Regions from separate parts of the Pseudoalteromonas sp. TB41 genome, predicted to be linked through region 2. Evidence: predicted binding sites of a transcription regulator. Region 2 holds the regulator's gene; the other holds the start of a gene.

Region 1 (8,004 bases), on a different contig from region 2:
TTTTAGTCGGCTTTGTGCAACAAAAGGCGCTTTAAAGTCGTTTAAGTACTCTGTTTTTAAACCCGTTGCATCAAACTCAGACTCATCTTTAGCGTAACGTGCCGATGTTTGGTGTGCCTGCTGGTAAATATCACTATTTACTTGGTTAATAGTATAAACGCCTGTTTCTATAATATTTTCGAATGTATGCCTTGGTACGCTGTGCGGGCGCATTATCATGCCTACTAGCGGTGGGTGTGCGCCTAAATGAATAACTGAACTGACAATGGCTAGATTAGTATTACCTTGTAAGTCTTGTGTGCCAATTAAGTTTGCACTTTTAAACCCTGAAAGTGAGTTGATAAAGTGTGTACGGGTATGTTTTTCAAGTGCGGCTATGCGGTCTTTCGAAAAATGCATGTGTTTGTTCCTTACCATTTTATGGTGTTTCCTTGCCAATCTAGGTAGGCAGGTTCGCCGTTGAGTTCTAGCTGTGGGTTTTCGTAAGTAAATTTAAATAATTGCTGAGCAACAAAGTCAGGGGTAAACAGTTTATCTGCGGGCACATTTTTTTGAAATGGCTTAGAGAGCTGTGTATCTGTAGTACCCGGGTGAAATAAAACAAGTTTGGTATTTTTAGCGCGACGAGCAAGTTCAATGGCGGCTGTTTTAAATAACATGTTCAGCGCAGACTTAGATGCGCGATAGGTATACCAGCCACCCAATTTATTGTCGTTAATACTGCCTACACGAGCGCTCAAAGCAGTAATTGAGCAGTGAGTTTTATGATTAAGCAGCGGCACTATACTTTGCAAACACAGCAGGGGTACAAGCGTATTAGAGTGCATAAGCTGCATAAAATAATCACTGTTGATTTCTTCAAGCTTTTTTTCTGGCATGTGCTGGTCGTTATGTAATTGACCATTAAATATTATTACCTGAGCAAGCTCAATTTGTTGTGACTTTAACGACTGGGTTAGCTCATTTAGGCTTTGCGCCGAGTAGTCGCTGTGGAAATAGGTTACCTTGTCATCATTATGCTCAATATTCGATGAGCTGACACAAATTATATTAAATTGTGTTGCTTGCTGATTTAAATGATTTACGTAGGACTGTGCAATGGCGCTACTGGCGCCAAATAAAATCACTGTTTTCATTTTTCACCTTTAGATTTCATATTGCATTGACCATTACTACACTGCGCATTGGGCATTAAAAAACGGCTAATGTGGTGACGATATTTTGCAAAAAAAGTGTAAGCATGATCGGCAAAAAAGCGAATTACTGGCAAACGAATTATTTTAAGCCAGCGGTATTTTCCAACGATGCGCCAAGCTTGATAAGTGACGTCTAAGCCGTAAATCATCTGCCCCTTATCAGTTTGGGCGTGCAATAAATCCATGGCATTTTGTTTATCGATTGCAGGAAAACGCTCACTAAAATCATCCGCATTTAAATCTTCTAGTGTAATTTTATGATCAACATCGGCACGTTTTAAATGTTGCATTTCTGCATTGCAAAGGGGGCAATTACCATCGTAAAAAATGATCATGTCATCGCTTTGTGTTTATTTTACATATGCTTTTTTACGACAAGGCGATGCAAATGGATCTATTAAATATTCCCGCTTAATGATATTAATAGGTCTCCAAGAAACGAAGGAGAGCTAGAAATGAGTGAACAATATGCCGCCTTGCGAGGTAATGTTAGTCTACTTGGTCAATTATTAGGACAAACTATTAAAGATGCCCAAGGCCAAGAGATTTTAGATAAAGTAGAAGAAATTCGGGCTTTATCAAAATCATCTCGCAGTGGCAATGAAGCCGATCGCCAAGCGTTAATTGATGTACTCCATGCGCTTAGTGATGAGGAGCTTTTACCGGTTGCCCGTTCATTTAATCATTTTTTAAACTTAGCTAATGTTGCTGAGCAGTTTCATACCGTATCACGTTTTAATGATGTTGGTTTTTGCCAACTAAATCCTCTCACTCAAACATTAAAAACGTTAGCAGCAAAGGCCGAACAAGGTCAGCTTAATCATAATCATTTAGCCGACACACTCTCAAAACTCCACATAAACTTAGTACTAACCGCTCACCCAACCGAAGTGACTCGACGTACTATTATTAACAAACATGTTGAACTAAGCGATTGTTTAGCATCACTTGAGCGCACCGACAACCTTGCGCAGGAGCGCGAAGCGATATTAAATCGAATTGCGCAGCTAATTAGCCAAGCTTGGCATACTGACGATATTCGTCGTTCTCGCCCAAGCCCAGTTGATGAAGCTAAATGGGGCTATGCGGTAATTGAAAATAGCTTATGGGATGCCGTGCCACGTTTTTTACGTGAGTTTAGCCAGCATGTTAAACAGCATTTGAGCCTTGAGCTACCAGCTAACTACAGTCCGATAGAATTTACGTCATGGATGGGGGGGGATCGAGATGGTAACCCGTTTGTAACCGCCGAGGTGACTAAGCAAGTACTCGATCATGGCCGTTGGATGGCGCTGGATTTATACCAGCGTGATTTAGAAACTTTGTGTGCTGAACTTTCCATGTCTGATGCCAGCGATGAGCTTATTAAGCTGGCAGGGCAAGAGTTTGAACCTTATCGAGCCGTGCTCAAAGAGCTTAAAAATCAAGTGGCTGAAACAGTGATGTACTTAAGCGCTAAAATTAAAAATAAGCGTACAGAATCACAAGATTTAATTACTGATATTAACCAAATTAAGCACCCAATTGAGGTGTGTTATCGCTCATTGTTAAAATGCAATATGCAAGTGGTTGCTGATGGCTTGCTATTAGATGTGATCCATCGTGTAAATAGCTTTGGTTTGCGTTTGGCAAAACTGGATGTGCGACAGGATTCGTCAAGACACAGCGATGTGTTTTCAGAATTAACTCGTCATTTAGGTATTGGCGATTACAATCAATGGGAAGAGCAAGACAAACAAGCTTTTTTACTGACAGAGCTAAATTCACGTCGTCCGCTTATTCCTAGGCATTGGCAACCAAGTCCAGAAGTGCAAGAGGTGCTTGATACCTTTGATGTTATTGCACAGCAAGATGAAAAAACCTTTGGTTTATACATTATATCTATGGCACGAACCGCCTCTGACATATTAGCAGTGCAGCTATTACTTAAAGAGTCTGGCTGTGGTTTTGAACTGCCTGTGGCGCCTTTATTCGAAACCTTGGATGACTTAAACGATGGCCACAACGTCATCACTACGCTTTTAAATAACGAGTGGTACCGTGGACACATCAAAAACACCCAAAATGTAATGATTGGCTATTCAGACTCAGCCAAAGATGCAGGCATGATGGCTGCTGGTTGGGCACAATATGAGGCAATGGATAAGCTCGTACAACTAGCGGATGAACGCGGTATTGAGCTTATTTTATTCCATGGACGTGGTGGTACGGTTGGACGTGGTGGTGCGCCTGCTGCACAAGCATTGCATTCTCAGCCGCCGGGGTCGTTAAAAGGCGGGCTTAGGGTAACAGAGCAAGGTGAGATGATCCGCTTTAAATTTGGCCTGCCTAATGTTGCATTACAAAGCTTAAATATTTATGCAGGTGCGGTACTACAAAGTAATTTATTGCCACCACCAGAGCCTAAATCACAGTGGCGCGAAGTAATGGCATTAATTAGCGATGTGTCGTGTGAGCATTACCGTAATGTGGTGCGCCACGATGAAAACTTTGTACCTTACTTTAGAATGGCGACACCTGAATTAGAACTGTCAAAACTACCGTTAGGCTCAAGGCCTGCAAAACGAAATCCAAATGGAGGGGTTGAGAGCTTACGTGCTATTCCATGGATTTTTGCGTGGAGTCAAAACCGGTTAATGTTACCTGCATGGTTAGGTGCATTAAGTGGACTTAAAGCCGCGCTTGAAAAATATGGGATTGAAACCTTAAGCGAAATGAGTTTGCAATGGCCGTTCTTTAGAGCACGTTTAGAAATGCTAGAAATGGTATTTAGTAAAGCGGATAGCTGGTTGAGTGAGCATTACGATAATGCGCTGGTGGAAGAGATGTATAAGCCTTTAGGTGTTGCCTTGCGAGAGGAACTTGGTGAGGCGATGACGTTAGTGCAATCATTAAGCCCACAAAAAAGCTTATTGGCTGATCAGCCTTGGATCAAAGAGTCTATTGGGCTTAGAAACCCATACACCGACCCGCTTAATGTATTACAAGTTGAGTTATTACGTCGTTCTCGTGGCGATGATAAAGGCAATGAAAATGATATAGACAATGCCTTGATGATCACTATGACCGGTATTGCAGCGGGTATGCGTAATACAGGTTAATCCAAAACTAGATTAGTTTTAGAGGGAACACACGACGTGTTCCCTTTTTTTACGTTGAATAGGCTGGTATTTAGTTTGCCAACCTTTTACACTACTTGGCCATTGAACAAATAAAAACTATTATGGCTTCAGCAACTTTTAAAGTGCAACATAATACAGCACTTAGCAATTCACACATTTCTCTAAACGTAGCGCAAACGCAAGCTCTACGCAGTCAATTAAAAACTCAACGCGGTATTTTATATTCAAGCGATATTAAAGCGCTTTGCACCGAGCTTAATGTTAGCGACGATGCATTATTACAAGGCTTAGTGCCTATGGCTTCAGAGTTTTCCGTTGCACCTATTTCCAAATTTCATGTCGGCGCAATTGTAAAAGGGCTCGATTCACAAGGAAACACTACTTTTTACTTTGGCGCTAACGCTGAGTTTGACCATCAAGCACTTAGTTTAGTGGTGCACGGTGAGCAATCTGCAATTAATAATGCCTGGTTAAATGGCGGTAAAAAAATTCTTAAAATAGCGATTAGTGATGTCCCATGTGGGTACTGTCGTCAATTTATGAATGAACTCGCTGATGCGAAAGAGCTTGATATTTTACTGCCAGCACAAAACTTTAAATTGGCAGAGTTATTACCTCATTCATTTGGACCAACCGATTTAGGCAATGAGCACAGCTTATTTAACCCAGCAGAGCAAACTAATTGTTTTGAAAACAAACAACTTGATGAAAAGCTGATGAGCTATGCTTTAGCGGCTTATGTGCCATACAGCCAAAATTACAGTGCAGTAAAAATAAGTACGTTTGAAAACGGTGATTTTTATGGCAGCTATGCAGAAAATGCAGCGTACAGCCCGAGTTTATCGCCATTACAAAGTGCTGTGAGTCAGTTGTTTTTAGCAGGACTGAGCTTTGATAAGCAAACAGTTAAATCAGTTACGTTATTAGAAACGGCTGGTCATGAAAACCAATCAGGGGTGGCAAAAGCCGTGTTAGCAAGCTTTACTGGCTTGCCAACACTTGAGGTTATTAGCGCAACATTAGCCAAGTAACACTTTAGCGGCTTCAAGTACCACGGCAACCGATTTTTTCTCAATCTCGCCGTGGTCTACGTTAGGAATTTCTTGACGTGTTCTATTTACTAATACACCTGCAACACAGGCTGCTTGTAGGCCAAGAGCGGCACACATAGTAAATAAAGTAGCCGATTCCATTTCGTAGTTCATCACGCCTAGTTTTTGCCATTCTTCACAGCTACCCTGTAATGACTTAGGAACATAACCAGAATGCGTATCGTAACGCTCTTGTCCTGGGTAGAAGGTATCGCTTGAAGCGGTGATACCGATATGAAAATCGATGTTTAGGTTTTCACAGGCTTTTACCATCGCTTGAGTGGCAAAAAAATCAGAAACAGCAGGGTAGCACAGCGGTGCAAAATGCTGACTCGCGCCATCCAAACGAACTGAGGCTTGGCTAATTAAAATATCGCCTTCGTTAATGTGCGGCTGAATCGCGCCTGTTGTGCCAATGCGAAGAAAGCTACGTACGCCAAGTTGAGCCAGTTCTTCAACCGCAATTGACGTTGAAGGGCCGCCGATACCGGTTGAACATACAACCACTGAGTGGCCGTTTAATTGGCCTAAATAAATGTGAAACTCACGCGTTTGAGCAAGGCAGGTTGGATTATCTAAGAACTGTGAAATGCGTGCTGCACGATCTGGATCCCCTGGAACAATAGCCAGTTTTGCACCTTTTAAATCATCAATACACAGTCCTAAGTGAAATACCTTTTCCATAACTAAGCCTTTTTAATAAGAGTTGTTGTCAATTTAACATGATTACGAGAAACCTAAATGAAGTACAGGACGGATGTCCGTATTGATTTATTCATCAACTCTGAATATTCAATCAATGGCTAAAATTACTAACAAAATGAGCCAGTTGACTTGTTTGCTCAGACACTATATTCATACCTCAGAGCAAACCAGTAGCTAGCCAAAAGAGTTGTTAGCTAAATTTTAAATTGTTTATATTCATAAGGTTAGTTAGTAGGTTTTGTATTGTTTTGCCACTGACCTAACCTCGCAAAACACAACGTTCAGTGATTTTTATAACCACATACAATTAATTTTTAATTTATTCAGCGTTCGTCGTTTTGCATAACTACTCAATAATAGACAAGATATTCAGATTGAAAAAGGGTTTACAATGAGCACACAATTTCAAGCATTTAAAAATAAAGTTGAACACTGTTTATGTGCACCTGGCGACGGTGTATTTACGGTTAATACGGCAAAAGAACGCAAAGCAGCACTCAGAAATAAATTATATGGTCAAACTGAAAATGTCGATGCTTTATGGCGTGACTCGCTAAATGAATTACCTAACTCACCCCACAAAGCGGTTATGCTGGGGATTAGCTCTGATTGTGGTGGTGGTATTTTACGCGGTGCAAACTGGGGGCCTTTATTTTTACGTTCAGCTTTAATTGACCAGCAAACACAGTGTCGTTCATTTGACTTAGGTGATGTGCGCGTAATACCGCATTTATTACACGATAAATACTTAAACGAGGCAACAATTACCAATTGCCAAAAAGCGCTTTATGGCAATGACAATAACGACCATTTCGTAAGTCCACTGTCTATTACCGAAGATGTATGTGACAGCTTTTATGCAACATTCCAAGATAAAGGCATTTTTGGCATTGGTGGCGATCATTCTATTAGTTACCCGCTGACAAAAGCGTACTTAAAAGCAAAGCGTAGCCAAGGTAAGCGTACGGCTATTATTCATTTCGACGCCCACACCGATTTATTGGTTGAGCGTTTAGGCATCGATTTATGTTTTGGCTCTTGGTGTACCCATATTTTAGAATTTTTACCCGCGCCACATCATTTAATTCAATTTGGTATTCGCTCAAGTGGTAAGCCTAAATCACATTGGGAAAGTACCTTTGGCGTTAAACAGCACTGGGCTGCTGAAATTATTGAGCGTGGCGCAGCCGCTGTTGCTGCCGATACAATCGCGCAACTAAAGGCTGACAAGGTTGATGAAGTGTATGTAAGCTTTGATATTGACGCACTAGATGCTCAATTTGCCTCAGCAACAGGTACACCTGAAGAAAATGGATTAACACCACAGCATGCGCTTGATATTTTGTCAGCCATTGCCGATGAGTTTCCAATAACCGGTGCAGATATGATGGAAATCGCGCCGTTTACCGACAGCTCATTAGTGGGTCAATCAAGCTCAGAGACGACGCTTAGAGAAGGCGCTAAAATTTCAGCATTCTTAATTGCAGCAATGAATCGTTAATCCTAAAGGTCAAAATTGGCTATTTGTAAATAATCCGCTATATTAAATTTGCTTTTATCAAAAAAGTAACATCTTAAATTTTATATAGTGGGTTATTGTGACTAAGTGGTATTGTGTATTATTGTTCATTGTAAGTCATCATTGTACGGCTAAACTTATTGTTGTGACAGAGAACTTTGCGCCTGCGCAGTATCTGGACGCGAATAACAATTTAGTAGGTGATGCTGCCGATAAAGTCCGATTAGTGCTTGATAGCGTAGGTATTGATTATTCAATTTCTGTAAACGATTGGAGTATGGCTTACAATATTGCACTGAGAGATCCCCAAACCTGTATATTTTCTATTTCTCGTTCGCCTGAGCGGGAACATAATTTTATTTGGTTTGCTA
Region 2 (8,004 bases):
AGCCTAGTAAGCCGACATCAGCCAGTAGCATTAGCTCTAACTTAAGGTTACGTACTTCACCCGGTGTGCCAAGTGTTTTTTGACGTGGAGCACGATTAGTACTTGATTTAAAACGCGCATTCCCCAAGCCATGGAAACCGCCTTTTGCAACCACAATTCGTTGACCATCTTGGGTTAAATCCCCTAATGATTCTTGTGTATCAACATCAATAATACGTGTACCAACAGGCACTTTAACGATCAGGTCTTCACCTTTCTTACCCGTACAATTACGGCTTTGACCGTTTGTACCGCGTTCTGCTCTGTGAAAACGCTCAAATTGATAGTCAATAAGGGTATTTAAGTTTTCATCAGCTTGTAGATAAACACTACCACCGTCTCCACCGTCACCGCCATCAGGTCCACCATCTGGAACATATTTCTCACGACGAAAAGACACGATGCCGCTGCCACCGTCACCAGCTTCTGCGCGAATTTCTACTTCATCTACAAACTTCATGATTACTCACTTTAGGGATTGGCTTGTTAATAACTCTATTATATACCTAAGTGGCCTATAGAGCACACTGAGCATAAAAACACTTGGGTATATATTTAAACATGCTTAAAACAAAAAACCCCGCAAAGGCGGGGTTTTTTAACTACCTTACTGATTACTCAGCTACGATAGTTACGTATTTACGGTTTAAAGGACCTTTTTGTTCAAACTGAACTTTACCATCTGCTTTTGCGAAGATAGTGTGGTCTTTACCGATACCTACGTTTGCGCCTGGGTGGAAACGAGTTCCACGCTGACGAACAATGATGCTACCCGCTAGAACTGATTCGCCACCAAAACGCTTAACACCTAGGCGTTTGCTTTCTGAATCGCGACCGTTACGAGTACTACCAGCTGCTTTTTTATGTGCCATTTCTAAGTACCTCTAATTAAGCGCTAATGCCAGTGATTTTAACTTCTGTGAACCATTGACGATGGCCCATTTGCTTACGAGAATGCTTACGGCGTCTAAATTTAACAACCTTAATCTTCTCACCGCGACCGTGTGAAACAACCTCAGCTGTTACTTTACCACCGTTTACGAACGGTACACCAATCTCGATCTTCTCACCATCAGCAACTAAAAGTACTGAATCAAATTCAACTGCTGCACCAGTTTCAACGTCTAATTTCTCAAGACGAATTGTTTGACCTTCAGTCACACGGTGCTGTTTACCACCACTTTGGAAAACCGCGTACATAATTAACTCCGTCTGTGCGCCCTCAAATCGACGCAACTAAAATATTCTTCAATAGGGCGCGAAGTTTACGCTAATGCGTAAAAACTAGCAAGCCTCTTTTTGTAATTAAATGAATAAAAAGTAGCTGCATTGAGAGCAATTCAATATTTCCCCTATTTTATATTAAAATCCCCCTTTGCCAAGCGCTTTTTAACGGTTACAGAAAATAAATTAGCAATAACAAAGCGAGCCTATGTAGTTCAATTAACCGCCAGGGGTGATTCAAAATTAAACCAGGATGTTTAATCAATTATTCACAAGGTTAATAGGTCATTTAACCTACTTAAGGGTGTTTTTTTAAGGAATCATCACAAAATATCGAGCTAATGCATTTTTTGTTGTACAATCTGCGCCGTTCACACATTAAAATTGGCTCGGAGATCAATGGATATAAAAGCTATCCAGGCGTTAATCGAAAGCGATATGAATGACGTCAATCAACTAATACATGCGCAAATGCGCTCAGATGTGGCGTTAGTTAATCAACTTGGTTTGTATATTGTTAACAGCGGTGGCAAACGTGTTCGCCCTATGTTGGCTATTTTGGCGGCTAAAGCGCTAGGTTACCAAGGCAAAGATCACATTACGCTAGCAACTATCATTGAATTTATTCATACCGCAACGCTTTTACATGATGATGTTGTAGATGAATCTAATTTGCGCCGTGGCACACCTACAGCAAATGCTGAGTTTGGTAATGCTGCTAGCGTACTGGTGGGTGATTTTATTTACACCCGCTCGTTTCAGCTAATGGTGGGTCTTGGTAAAATGCAAATAATGCAAGTACTGGCTGATGCAACCAACATTATTGCCGAAGGTGAAGTGCTGCAATTAATGAACTGCAACGACCCTGATACCACTGAAGCCAGCTATATGCAGGTTATTTATTCTAAAACCGCCAAGCTATTTGAAGCAGCGACGGGTCTTGCGGCCATTATTACTGAGCAAGACGATAGTGTACTAGAGGCACTTAATTTGTATGGCATGCATTTAGGTACTGCTTTTCAGTTAGTGGATGATGTTTTAGATTACAACGCTGATGCCGACCAACTTGGTAAAAACATTGGCGACGATTTAGCTGAAGGTAAGCCGACGTTACCTCTTATATATGCAATGCAACACGGTAGTGAGCATCAAACACAGTTAATAAGAGACGCTATTGAGCACTGTAATGGTATGGAGCACCTTGACGAGATACTGGCTGCGCTCAAACATACCAATGCCCTTGAGTTCACAATGGAAAAAGCCGAGCAAGAAGCAGAAAAAGCAATTGCCTGTTTAGATTGCTTAGCGGAGTCGAGTTACAAGCAAGCACTAATTAGCTTAGCTAGAATATCGGTTGACCGCGACCACTAAGTAATACTGTGTAGATAATTCCGAGCAATAAAAAAGCCTGCAAATGCAGGCTTTTTTATGGGTTAATTTTGGCTATTACGCCATAAAATCAACACCTTCTTTGATATCTTTTTTCAGCGTTTCAAGCATGTCATTTTTAGCTTGCTCTTCAAATGCGCTTAGAGTGCCGTAAGAAAGAATTTCTTCTACGCCATTTTTGCCTAAACGTACTGGGTGTGCAAAGTACTCTGCATCGCCATTTTCAACAGCAACGTATGCATAATCTACAACGTCTTCACCTTGTAAGCCTTTAACTAAAGACATACAAAAACGTGCTGCAGCAGCACCCATAGATAATGTTGCAGAACCACCGCCCGCTTTAGCATTAACTACTTCAGTACCTGCGTTTTGGATACGAGGAGTTAGTGTAGCTACTTCTTCATCAGTGAAAGTAACACCTTCAACTTGAGAAAGTAACGGTAGAATGGTTGTGCCTGAGTGGCCACCAATCACTGGTACTTTAACACTTGCTACGTCTACGCCTTTAAGTTCAGCAATAAACGCTTCAGAACGGATCACATCTAAAGTTGTAATACCAAATACACGCTTAGCATCGTAAGTACCTGCTTTTTTGAATACTTCAGCAACAATAGGTACAGTTCCATTAACTGGATTAGTGATAATACCTACAAGCGCTTTAGGGCAGTTAGCAACAATACCTTCTGCTAATGTTTTAATGATACCAGCGTTAACATTAAATAAATCTGCACGATCCATACCTGGCTTACGTGGCATACCCGCTGGGATTAAAACAATATCACAACCTGTTAATGCTTTATCTAGTGCATCTGCACCAAAACCTTCAACTTTTACATCTGTTGGGATATGAGAAAGGTCAACAGCAACACCAGGAACTACTGGCGCAACATCATATAGTGATAATTCTGAACCAGCTGGTAAGCCTGTTTTTAATAATAAAGACAACGCTTGACCGATACCACCTGCAGCACCTAATACAGCAACTTTCATTGGAATTCTCCGTGATTTGAGGAAGGAAATATTTGTGGTTTATAAGATAAAGAAATTAGCGACTAAAAACAAATTTATCCTGCCTATTTTAGCTATATTTTCGACCATAGTTGTAAACTTTGCTGTTTAAACGCAGCAAAACCTAAACAACTGCTGCATAAATATGCATTTTTGTGTAGAATTTGCAGTATCGACAACATAACTAATTAGACACTATGCAACCACAAGACAAACAAGAAGCATTGGTAAAAGCCTTTAAAGCACTTTTAAAAGAAGAGAATTTTGGCTCACAAGGCGAAATAGTTGACGCATTAAAAGAACAAGGCTTTGATAATATTAGCCAAAGTAAAGTGTCGCGGATGTTAAGTAAGTTTGGCGCGGTACGTACCCGCAATGCAAAACAAGAAATGGTGTACTGTTTACCTGCCGAAATGGGTGTACCAACCGCTAAAAGCCCGTTACGCCAGTTAGTTATTGATATTATGCATAACGAAATGATGATTATTATTCGCACCAGTCCTGGGGCTGCTCAGCTAATTGCCCGTTTACTTGACTCATTAGGTAAAGCAGATGGCGTATTAGGAACAATTGCCGGCGATGACACTATTTTTATTGCGCCAGCGAAAGTATCAGAAATAGACCTCACATTAGAGCGTGTGCGTATTTTGTTTGATACGGTTTAAACTCGTTTGGTTATCACTGTTACGGCTATACTGATACGTAGCCGTTACTGGCTTGTTTTATAGCTGCTTTAGAAATCGCACTGAGGGTGCAAAAAACGCAGAGCCCATATCTGCTTGAGTAAAATCAAGCCAATGGTCGTAATACTCCCCCTGCCCTAATCGGCTATTGAGTACTTTCTCGAACGCATCCCCTTTAGCCGAGCACGTAATCATTAACATCCCCTGCTCATACACGTCGCCATAAGGCATACTTTGATTTAGTAATAATGCTTGCCCCTGTTCATCTTTTAATTCACTTCGGGTTGCATGGCTGCTTTCAAGTGCGGGGCTTATTAGGGTATTGTCGAGACGAGTACGCCCCATTATTTGTTCTTGTTCTTGCAACGACAAGTGCTGCCATAACGTTAAGTCATGCTTATAGCGCTGAACATGAATATAGCTGCCTTGATCTTCAAAGCTATCAGGCTTATTAACGAGGGCCGTTACCCGTTTTTGACGACCATGCGGAGTATCGCCCGCATAAATAAAACCATTAAAATCACGGCCATCTAAAAAACGAAAATTTCGAATTTGCTCCACCAGCTCAACATCAGGGTTGAAAAGTTTTAATATTTGCAATGCAAACAGGTGGTTTACATCTTCTCTGTCTGAGCGGATTTGTACAAATAAATCGCATGGCCTTGCACTCATCACAAAATCGCTATGGGTGATATTAGGAAAGCTTTGCAGCTCACTTGGCATATAATCAGGCAGAATGTGTGGCCAATATTGCGCGCCAATGGCGACCATACAAGAAAGCATAGATTCAGAGAACTGATCACTAAACTCATCTTCAATATCGCTCACTTTTTTAAGCTTAGCGCGAAGTGATTCGTCGTGACCATCAAGTACATTAAAAAATAAGTGCAAACCGTGTAAGTTTGCTTCAGCACAAATCCCTGATTGCGCTTGCGCCATTGTCATTCCTTACTTTTTAGAGCAAAACACAGCGATTAATTACGATTCAAAAAAATTCACCGTGTGCGGTTTTATTTTTATTATAACCTGTTCATTTATTTCAAATGACTGGCCATACTGGGCTGCAACTTCTATTTCTTGCTCATCAATAACCACAGTGTATACATAAGCGGAGCCAATAAAGCGACTACTTAATATACTAACCCGCTCAGATTGCTGTTGCGTATCGTTATTACTAGCAAGTTCAAGTTGATGCGGACGCACATAAATAACGCCCTTATCCGCCACGCCATGCTGCTGTGGCTGTATTGATTCAACCACCCCAAACTGCGTTTGATATTCAGTGGCGGTTAATACGGTTGCGCTTAAGTATATGCCCTGACCCAGAAACTCTGCAACCTCCTTTGAACGTGGTTTAGCAAAAAGCTGTTCTGGCGTACCTTGCTGCGCAATTTTACCTTGGTGCATAACCGCAAGCGTATCTGAAAAAGCAAACGCCTCTTCTTTTGAGTGAGTAACAAACACAGCCGATACTTGCTGCGCCTTAATAATGCGCCTAATGTCGGCAATTAACTCAAATCGTACTTGGGTATCAATATTAGAAAATGGCTCGTCAAGTAACAGTAAGCTAGGTTTATAAGCTAATGCGCGTGCAATCGCTACTCGCTGCTGTTGCCCACCAGAGAGTTGATGAGGGAATCTATCGGCGCAGCCTACCAAGTGTACCAACTTTAGCATTTCACTTACGCGTGCGTGTTTATCTGCTTTGCTCATACCGCTTAGCCCAAACGCAATATTATTAGCCACCGTTAAATGCGGAAATAACGCATAGTCTTGAAACATCATGCCAATATTACGATGCTCAGGTGAAACAAACGTATTAGCATCACTAACTAGCTTACCATCAATAAATACCTGCCCTTGTTTGGCTTCAATTAATCCTGCAATGGCTTTTAGTGTGGTGGTTTTACCGCAGCCACTGGCTCCGAGTAAACACACTATTTCGTCTTTACCTAAGGTTAAATCTAAATTATCTATCACCTTAGTCCCGTTATATGCATAGCTCACGCCTTGTAAAATCAAACTACTCATTTAGCTACGTTGCTCCATTGAACGGTTAATAAAATATAACGGAATAAACCCCACCACCACAATAAACAAAGCCGATATAGAGGCCAGCTCTAATTGTTCATCGCTTACATACTGAAACACATGAGTTGCTAAGCTTTCAAAATCAAAAGGCCTTAACAACAAAGCTGCGGGTAGCTCTTTCATACACTCGATAAAGACCAATAAACCTGCGGTTAATAAGCCTCGGCGTAATAAAGGTAAGTGCACTAAGCGTAATGTGCGCCCTTGGCTTTTTCCCATTGACTGGCTTGCCATATCAAGGGAGGGACTAATACGTGAAAAGCTCGACTCAATAGCTCCGTGTGCAACGGCGTAAAACCGCACTATATAAGCAAAAATAATAGTGAGTAAGCTGCCAGTAAGTAATAAACCAATATCTAAATGATAAGGAGCTAAAGTGCGGTTGATAGTATTTTCTAATAGGGTGAGTGGCAACAATACCGCTATCGCTAATACTGTGCCGGGTAACGCATAGCCCGTACTGGCCAAACGCCCGGGTATTAATGGATTTGTTTGTTTAGCAATGCGCTGATAAAACACCACTAAAACACTCAGTATAATAGTCACCACACTGACTACAGCCGCCACTTTTAAACTTTGCCATGCATAGCTAAAAAACTCACTATTCCACGCTTGATCAAAATACATAACTGCATATTTGAGCAATACAACCATCGGAATAATAAACGAAATAATTAAAATAAAGCTACAAAACCCCGTTGCTAACCATGCAGACTTACCTTTGAGGATATAAAGCGCCTCGCTGTTCACACTCGATTGACGCTCAAACACCGCTTGGTTACGACGGCTAAAACGCTCGGTGATCAATGCTAAGAATAGCAGTAACAACATCACCCCTGAAATTTTTGCTGCTGCAGTTAATGAGTAATAACCAAACCAAGTATCGTATACTGCGGTGGTTAATGTACTGACTGCAAAGTAGCTAACGGTAGCAAAATCAGCCATAGTTTCCATGCTGATCAAAGCAAGTGCCGCTACAATGGCACCACGGGATAATACAAGGCTGACTTTAAAAAAGCTTTTCCATGCATTTAGCCCCATTAACTGACTGGCTTGGACTAACTTAAAAGATTGTTCTCGCAGTGCAGTTTTAAAAATTAAATATAAATACGGGTAGAGTACCAGCGCAATCATAACAATTGCCCCTGGTAAGGTGCGTATATCAAAAAACCAGTAGTCACTTGGCGACAGCCAACCAAACCACTCTCTTAGAGTTATTTGTACCGGCCCCGCATAGTCGAGTAAATCGGTGTACACATAAGCAATAATATAAGTAGGCATGGCAAGAGGCAGCATCAGTGCCCATTCAAATTGTTTTTTACCAGGAAAACGGCAATAAGCAGTGAGCCAACCCAGTGGTAACGCAATAAAGCAGCTAAGTAACCCTACACCTAAAACCAGTAATACGGTATTGCTTATATAGTCCCACAGTACGGTATTCCACAGGTGGGTAAATACCTCTGAGTCGCCTTGTAAAGATTCTAATAGTAGGAAAAACAACGGGGTCGACAGCAATAACCCCGTCGACCACGCAATAAGCTGCCATTTCGACAGCTGAAATTTATAAGTC

What was found. The regulator ArgR, encoded in region 2, controls arginine synthesis, uptake and breakdown. The targets are predictions, from matches to a motif close to ANTGAATANNTATTCANT.
Region 1: the regulator ArgR is predicted to act here: its motif matches at 6,452-6,469, upstream of L641_RS0101600 (arginase family protein).

Annotation. Positions count from the first base shown of each region.
Region 1 covers NZ_AUTH01000007.1:169,636-177,639, reverse strand. Annotated here, with positions in the region: gene L641_RS0101630 (flavin reductase) at 1-399, opposite strand, end outside; gene L641_RS0101625 (SDR family NAD(P)-dependent oxidoreductase) at 411-1,136, opposite strand; gene L641_RS0101620 (DUF393 domain-containing protein) at 1,133-1,531, opposite strand; gene ppc (phosphoenolpyruvate carboxylase) at 1,652-4,297, shown strand; gene cdd (cytidine deaminase) at 4,420-5,349, shown strand; gene udp (uridine phosphorylase) at 5,338-6,093, opposite strand; gene L641_RS0101600 (arginase family protein) at 6,506-7,615, shown strand; gene L641_RS0101595 (transporter substrate-binding domain-containing protein) at 7,713-8,004, shown strand, end outside.
Region 2 covers NZ_AUTH01000069.1:10,061-18,064, reverse strand. Annotated here, with positions in the region: gene cgtA (Obg family GTPase CgtA) at 1-499, opposite strand, end outside; gene rpmA (50S ribosomal protein L27) at 654-911, opposite strand; gene rplU (50S ribosomal protein L21) at 928-1,239, opposite strand; gene ispB (octaprenyl diphosphate synthase) at 1,663-2,634, shown strand; gene mdh (malate dehydrogenase) at 2,710-3,642, opposite strand; gene argR (transcriptional regulator ArgR) at 3,858-4,325, shown strand; gene L641_RS0109230 (Dyp-type peroxidase) at 4,383-5,282, opposite strand; gene L641_RS0109225 (ABC transporter ATP-binding protein) at 5,322-6,374, opposite strand; gene L641_RS0109220 (iron ABC transporter permease) at 6,375-8,004, opposite strand, start outside.